Regions from separate parts of the Paraburkholderia sp. HC6.4b genome, predicted to be linked through region 1. Evidence: predicted binding sites of a transcription regulator. Region 1 holds the regulator's gene; the other holds the start of a gene.
The links. Region 1 encodes LexA, which represses DNA repair genes until DNA is damaged. Its sites were predicted from a motif close to ACTGTATNNNNATACAGT; they were not measured.
Positions count from the first base shown of each region.

Region 2: a site for LexA is predicted at 2,086-2,103, ahead of recA (recombinase RecA). Genes of this name have one in related genera too.

Region 1 covers NZ_JACHDC010000021.1:19,616-23,159, forward strand. The annotation lists gene HDG34_RS28885 (DUF2939 domain-containing protein) at 1-467, opposite strand, end outside; gene HDG34_RS28890 (hypothetical protein) at 587-931, opposite strand; gene lexA (transcriptional repressor LexA) at 1,034-1,684, opposite strand; gene HDG34_RS28900 (sulfate ABC transporter substrate-binding protein) at 1,997-3,043, shown strand; gene cysT (sulfate ABC transporter permease subunit CysT) at 3,204-3,544, shown strand, end outside.
Region 2 covers NZ_JACHDC010000003.1:255,457-259,000, forward strand. The annotation lists gene HDG34_RS05670 (DUF2889 domain-containing protein) at 1-2, opposite strand, end outside; gene recX (recombination regulator RecX) at 133-900, opposite strand; gene recA (recombinase RecA) at 908-1,984, opposite strand; gene HDG34_RS05685 (response regulator transcription factor) at 2,239-3,036, shown strand; gene HDG34_RS05690 (sensor histidine kinase) at 3,046-3,544, shown strand, end outside.

The sequences.
Region 1 (3,544 bases):
GGCGGTGCGCTCGCCTGCGTGGTGGTGTCGCCCGCGGCTGGTGCGGCCGGCGCTTCGCCGCCCGCGGCTGGCGGCGCGGACGGTTGCTCGCCCGGCGTGCCACGCGGCGGCATGCCGTTCAGCAGCGCCGCGACGCCGTCGGGTGTCGCATAGGCATCGACGAGCGGGCCGATCAGCGTCACGCCGATCACCGCGCCGATCGTGGCCATCTTGTTGCCGGCATCCGCCTCGAGCCGGCGTGTCAGCATGGCGCCCACCTGTTGCTTCAGGCTATCGCGTAGCGCGGGAAAGTCCACGTACTGATTGACGGTTTGCACGTCGCGCGCATCGGCGGCGCGTTTGAGATTGTTCACCGCGAGATACGGTGACGCATAAATAAAGCCCAGCGCGGCAATCACGATCACCACGATCAGCGTGATCAGCAGCGGCCGGGTGGCGCTGCCCTGTATGCGTTTCCGAATTGTCATCGAATGGGACTCCACGTCAGTGATGATCTAACGTCGACCACGGCGAGGACGAAACGATCCCATCCCACGCGAATCTCTGAACATCCGAAGTGCTTGTTGCATGCGTACTCAGGATTCGCTCACGCTTCGAACACCGCGCCGTGCACGTTGGCTTCGTCGGCTATGCAGCGATCGATCATACGGCATACGGCGTCGACCGTGCCGACCATGATCAGTCGCGACGGTCCATGATAGACCCGCACCGGCGCCCGACGCGCGGGCTCGGCGATGTTCAGCGCCGAATTCAGCGACACGCGCGCGAACGCCGGCAACGACGACGGCAGACCGGAAGCTTCGGCAGCCGCGTCGAACAGCGACGGCGTGCGCGCAGCGGGCGCCTCGATTAGCGCGCAGGGCGTGAGCTTGCGCAGATGGCGCAGACGGCCGAACTGGCGAAAGGGCAACAGGCGGGCAAGGCGTTCCATGAGTCTCTCCAGGCGATTCGGCGTAGATGCGGGCGTAGATGCAGGCGTAAATGCGGCTTGGGTCGGACAAACCGGCGCAAGCGTTCTGGCGACAGCGAAAGATCAGAACTCGCTGGGGCGGATCAGCCCGACCGCGATCCCTTCGAGCGCGAAATCGGCGCTGCCGGTTTCCACGAAGATGTTGTCGTAATCGGGGTTTTCGGCGATCAGTTCGATGCCGTTCGGCCGGCGCTTCAGACGCTTGACCGTCACGTCGTCGCCAAGCCGCGCAATGATGATCTGGCCGTCCTTCGCTTCGGTGCGCTTTTGCACCGCGAGCAGGTCGCCGTCGAGAATGCCCGCGTCGCGCATCGACAGGCCGCGCACCTTCAGCAGGTAGTCGGGCTTGCTCGAGAACAGCGCCGGGTCACACGCGTAGTGCTGCGAGATATGTTCCTGCGCGAGGATCGGGCTACCCGCCGCGACCCGGCCGATCAACGGCAACGACAACTGCATCAGGCCCGCATGCGGCAGGGTGAACTGATACGGCGCGTCCTCCTGCCCGGACAGCAGACGGATGCCGCGCGACGCGCCGGCCGCGAGTTCGATTACGCCCTTGCGCGCCAGCGCGCGCAGATGCTCTTCCGCGGAATTGGCCGAACTGAACCCGAGTTCGGCGGCAATTTCCGCGCGAGTGGGCGGAAAGCCGGTGCGTTCGATCGCGCGGCGGATCAGATCGAAAACCTGCTGCTGTCGTGCGGTGAGTTTTGTCATGGCCACTGTATGTATGAACAGGTGACTGTATTTTTATACAGTATTCGGCGCATTTCAAGCTTTACTTTAAGTTCGGCGCAAGGGGTCGCGCTGGGGCGTCGTTTATCGGCGACATGACGGCGTTGTCGGCGTCCCAACCGCCGGCGCATCTGTCGTTACCACTTTTGAGCATTAAAAAATGAAGAAACATTATTTTTAATAATGAAAGCGCTTCGATAGACTGGCCTCCGATTGGCGCTCATGTGCACGTGACCGCGACGCAGAACAACACCAGACGCTCATCAGCGGACCATCACGCGGAGAAAAATCGAAATGAACCATCGGCATATGGGGCTTGCGGCTCGAACCAGAAAACTGATCGCGGCGCTCGCCGTCGGCGCGGCGGGTGCGCTCGGCATGTTGGGCGCAAGCGGCGTCGCGCACGCCGACACCACGCTGTTGAACGTGTCCTACGATCCGACGCGCGAGCTGTATCAGGACATCAATCAGGCATTCGGCAAGGAATGGAAGGCCAGGACCGGCGAAGCCGTCACCTTCAGGCAGTCGCACGGCGGCTCGGGCGCGCAGGCTCGCTCGGTGCTCGACGGACTGCAGGCCGACGTCGTGACGCTTGCGCTCGCCTATGACATCGACGCGCTCGCGAACAAGGGGCTCGTCGACAGGAACTGGCAAAAGCGTCTGCCGGACAACGCATCGCCGTACACGTCGACGATCGTGTTTCTGGTGCGCAAGGGCAACCCGAAGCACATCAAGGATTGGGACGATCTGGTGAAACCGGGCGTGTCGATCGTGACGCCGAATCCGAAGACCTCGGGCGGCGCGCGCTGGAACTACCTGGCCGCGTGGGCGTACGCCGAGCATCAACCGGGCGGCAACGACCAGAAGGCCAGGGAGTTCGTCGGCAAGCTGTACAGGAACGCCGGCGTGCTCGATTCGGGCGCGCGCGGCGCGACCACGAGCTTCGTGCAGCGCGGTATCGGCGACGTGCTGATCGCGTGGGAAAACGAGGCGTTCCTGTCGCTGAAGGAGTTTGGTCCGGACAGGTTCGAGATCGTGGTGCCGTCGGTGAGCATTCTGGCCGAGCCGCCGGTCGCGGTGGTCGACAAGGTCGTCGACAAACACGGCACGCGCAAGCTGGCCGAGGCGTATCTGAACTTCCTGTATAGCGAGCAAGGTCAGGAGATCGCCGCGCGCAATTTCTATCGTCCGCGTTCCAGCAAGGTGCCCGCCGATCTGACCGCGAAGTTTCCGAAGCTGAAGCTCTACACGATCGACGATTCGTTCGGCGGTTGGACCAACGCGCAGAAGACCCATTTCGCGGACGGCGGCGTGTTCGATTCGATTTATCAGCCGCAGTAAGAACCACCGCCTGAATCACAGCCAGGGGCAAAAGGGCGCGCCCAATGGGCGCGCTTTCGGCTAACCGGGGTCCGGTGGCCAGCAGTGCGGCAGTACCGCAGTACGGCAGCACGGCAAAACGAACAACCGCGCGAGCATCAACCATGAACGAGTATCCAGCATGACCACGTTGACCTTCCGCAAGCCGAGCGCATTGCCCGGTTTTGGCCTGACACTCGGCATCACGGTGGCTTATCTGAGCCTCGTGGTGCTGATTCCATTGGCGGCGACCTTTCTGAAAACCGCGACGCTCGACTGGGATCAGTTCGTGCGCGCGGTCACGTCGCCGCGTGTGCTCGCGTCGTATCGGCTGACGTTTTTCTCGGCGCTAGGCGGCGCGCTGATCAACGCGGTGTTCGGCTTTCTCGTCGCGTGGGTGCTGGTGCGCTACACGTTTCCGTTCAAGCGTATCGTCGATGCGGTCGTCGATCTGCCGTTCGCGTTGCCCACCTCGGTGGCGGG
Region 2 (3,544 bases), on a different contig from region 1:
ATGCGGGAAGGAAAGGCCGGATTGGAAAACTTCTGGAGTTTAGCATAACGGGTATTTGGGACAGCCCCGATTGCGCACGGCCTGGCGCCAGGTTATGGCGCGGTAATTGCCCTACCCGTCGAGACTGGCGTGTTAGTCGCCGTCCCCGATGTCGTCGATACCCTTCAGGATCTTGCCGATCGTCGCGCCGGAGAAGCCGCGCGACGCGAGAAAGCGCGCCTGCTTCGCGCGCTCGGCCGGCGTTTGCGGCAACTGGCCGAACTTCTTGCGCCAGACCGCCTGGGCGCGCGCGAGTTCGGTTTCGCGCAATTGCGCGCTCGCCTCTTCGACGAGCGCCGGGTTGAGCGCGTGTTGCTTCAGTTCGCCGAGAATGCGGCTCGTGCCGAGCCGCGATGCGCGCCGATGGATCAGGCTTTCCGCGAAGCGCGAGTCGGATAGCCAGTTTTCGGCCTGCAGCGCGTCGAGCACCGTGTCGAGCGAATCGGTTTCCTCGACGTAAGGCTTCAGCTTGCGGGCGAGGTCGGCGCGGCTATATTCGCGGCGCGACAGATAGCCGAGCGCGCGCGCTTTCAGCGAACGGGCGGGGCGTTGGGATTTTCTGTTGTCGTCTTTGTCGGACTGGCCCGGCTTCTCTTCGCCGGGTTGGCGACGCGAGCGGGTGTAGGTGACCTCGGAGGGGATTGGGGAATCGAGTCCGGAGGAATCCCGGCTGGACGACGCTGCAGCGGGCGCAGACCCCGTACGCTGCGGGCCGCGGCCCGCGGCGCGGTCATGTGCGTCGAACGGTTCGAACGGTTCGAACGGATCGCCGGACTCAGGCGATCCGTCCGCCGCGTCGCGCGGGCCGTCCGGATAGCGTCCGGAGTCGAAACCGGACAGCGGCCGGCCTTTGCGTATCACTTGATGCTTACTCTTCTTCGCCCGCGACTTCAGCGTCCGCGCCGGTCACGGCGTTCGCCATCGCGGTAACGCCCAGCGATTCGCGGATACGGTTCTCGATTTCGCGAGCGATATCCGGATTTTCGCGCAGGAATTCACGCGCGTTGTCCTTGCCCTGACCGATCCGCTCGCCGCTGTAGCTGTACCATGCGCCGGCCTTGTCGACGATCTTCGCCTGCACGCCGAGGTCGATGATTTCGCCCTGACGCGAGATGCCCTCGCCGTACAGGATGTCGAAAATCGCTTCACGGAACGGCGGCGCCACCTTGTTCTTGACGACCTTCACGCGGGTTTCGTTGCCGATCACTTCGTCGTTCTTCTTGATCGAGCCGATGCGGCGAATGTCCAGACGCACCGACGCGTAGAACTTCAGCGCATTACCGCCCGTGGTGGTTTCCGGGTTGCCGAACATCACGCCGATCTTCATGCGGATCTGATTGATGAAGATCACGAGGCAGTTCGTGCGCTTGATCGTGCCGGTCAGCTTGCGCAGCGCCTGCGACATCAGACGCGCCTGCAGACCCGGCAGCGAGTCGCCCATTTCGCCTTCGATTTCCGCCTTCGGCACCAGCGCCGCGACCGAGTCGATCACGATCATGTCGATCGAGCCCGAGCGCACCAGCGCGTCGGCGATTTCGAGGGCCTGTTCGCCGGTGTCCGGCTGCGAGACCAGCAGGTCGGCGACGTTCACGCCGAGCTTGCCCGCGTATTGAATGTCCAGCGCGTGTTCCGCGTCGATGAACGCCGCGGTGCCGCCGAGCTTCTGCATTTCGGCGACGACCTGCAGCGTCAGCGTGGTTTTACCGGACGATTCCGGACCGTAGATTTCGACCACCCGGCCACGCGGCAAACCGCCGACGCCCAGTGCAATGTCGAGGCCGAGCGATCCGGTGGAGACCACCTGGATGTCTTCGACTGCCTCACCTGCGCCGAGCCGCATGACCGACCCTTTGCCGAACTGCTTTTCGATCTGCGCGAGCGCGGCGGCGAGAGCCTTGCTCTTTTCAGCAGTCAGTCCAGCCGAGCCTTTCTTGCTTTCTTCCATGAATCGTCCTTTGCTATGATGAACGGCGTCTGAGGCAGGTGTGCACCCGTGGTTCCACTCGAATTGAGCGGAATCTCCAGGACATCACACGAAACGCAGACACTGTATAAAAAAACAGTAGTTTTGGCAAGCGCGATTGTGATGCGAACGCGCATCTTTTACTGTCGCATCGCCCCAACTACCCACAATAATGTTCGGAGACCGCTGCGCGCCGGGGCAACCCCGCGGTGCCGGCAAAGCCAGGCTGGCGCATCATGCGAATTCTGATTGCCGAAGACGACAGCATACTCGCGGATGGTCTGGTTCGATCACTCCGCCAATCGGCCTATGCGGTCGATCACGTGAAAAGCGGCGTAGAAGCCGATACCGCGTTGTCAATGCAGACGTTCGACCTATTGATCCTCGATCTGGGCCTGCCGCGCATGTCCGGGCTCGAGGTGCTGCGCCGCCTGCGCGCGCGCAATTCGAACCTGCCCGTGCTGATCCTGACCGCCGCCGATAGCGTCGACGAACGCGTCAAAGGCCTCGACCTCGGCGCCGACGATTACATGGCCAAGCCCTTCGCGCTGAACGAACTCGAAGCGCGCGTGCGCGCGCTGACACGGCGCGGCGTGGGCGGCGGCCCGACCGTCGTGCGGCATGGCTCGCTGTCGTTCGATCAGGTGGGCCGCATCGCCTACGTCAACGACCAGGCGATCGATCTGTCCGCGCGCGAACTCGGGCTGCTCGAAGTGCTGCTGCAACGGATCGGCCGGCTGGTCTCGAAAGAGCAGCTCGTCGACCATCTATGCGAATGGGGCGAGGAAGTCAGCAACAACGCGATCGAAGTCTACGTGCACCGGCTGCGCAAGAAAATCGAACCGAGCGGCGTGCGCATCATCACCGTGCGCGGGCTCGGCTACTGTCTCGAAAAAGCGGCGCCGCCGGCGAATGCGAGCGCGCCCGCCAACCCGGCCGGCTCCGAGCCGCAGACGGCACAAGCGGCACAAGCGGGACAATCGTCCACCGCGCCGTCGTCCGCCGCGATGCCGGCGAGCCACCACTACAAATAGAGGCCAGCGATGTCCGCACGCGCTGATCGCGCCACGGCGCACGCGGCGGACCTCGACGAGGCGCGCGACGCGCGCTACGCCAATCCGTTCGCCCCGCCCGACGAAACCGAAGCCGCCGCCGAAGCGCGTCCGCGCTCGCTGTTCGGCGAAATTCTCGACTGGATGCTCGCGCCGCTGCTGCTGCTGTGGCCGATGAGCCTCGCGGTCACCTATCTGGTCGCGAAGTCGATCGCGAACGGGCCGTTCGACCGCGCGCTCGAAACCGATGCCTACGTGCTCGCGCGCCAGATCCATCCGGTCAACGGCGTCGCGGAGCTGTCGCTGCCCGAGTCGACGCGCGATTTCCTGCGTGCCGACAACGTCGACAGCGTGTTCTTTCAGGTGCTCGGCACGCGCGGCGAGCTCGTGGCCGGCGAGCGCGACATGCCGCTGCCGCATGGGGAGGACCGCCCGCCACCGGGCCTCGTCGAATTCCGCGACGACGTGCTGCGCGGCAACGACATCCGCG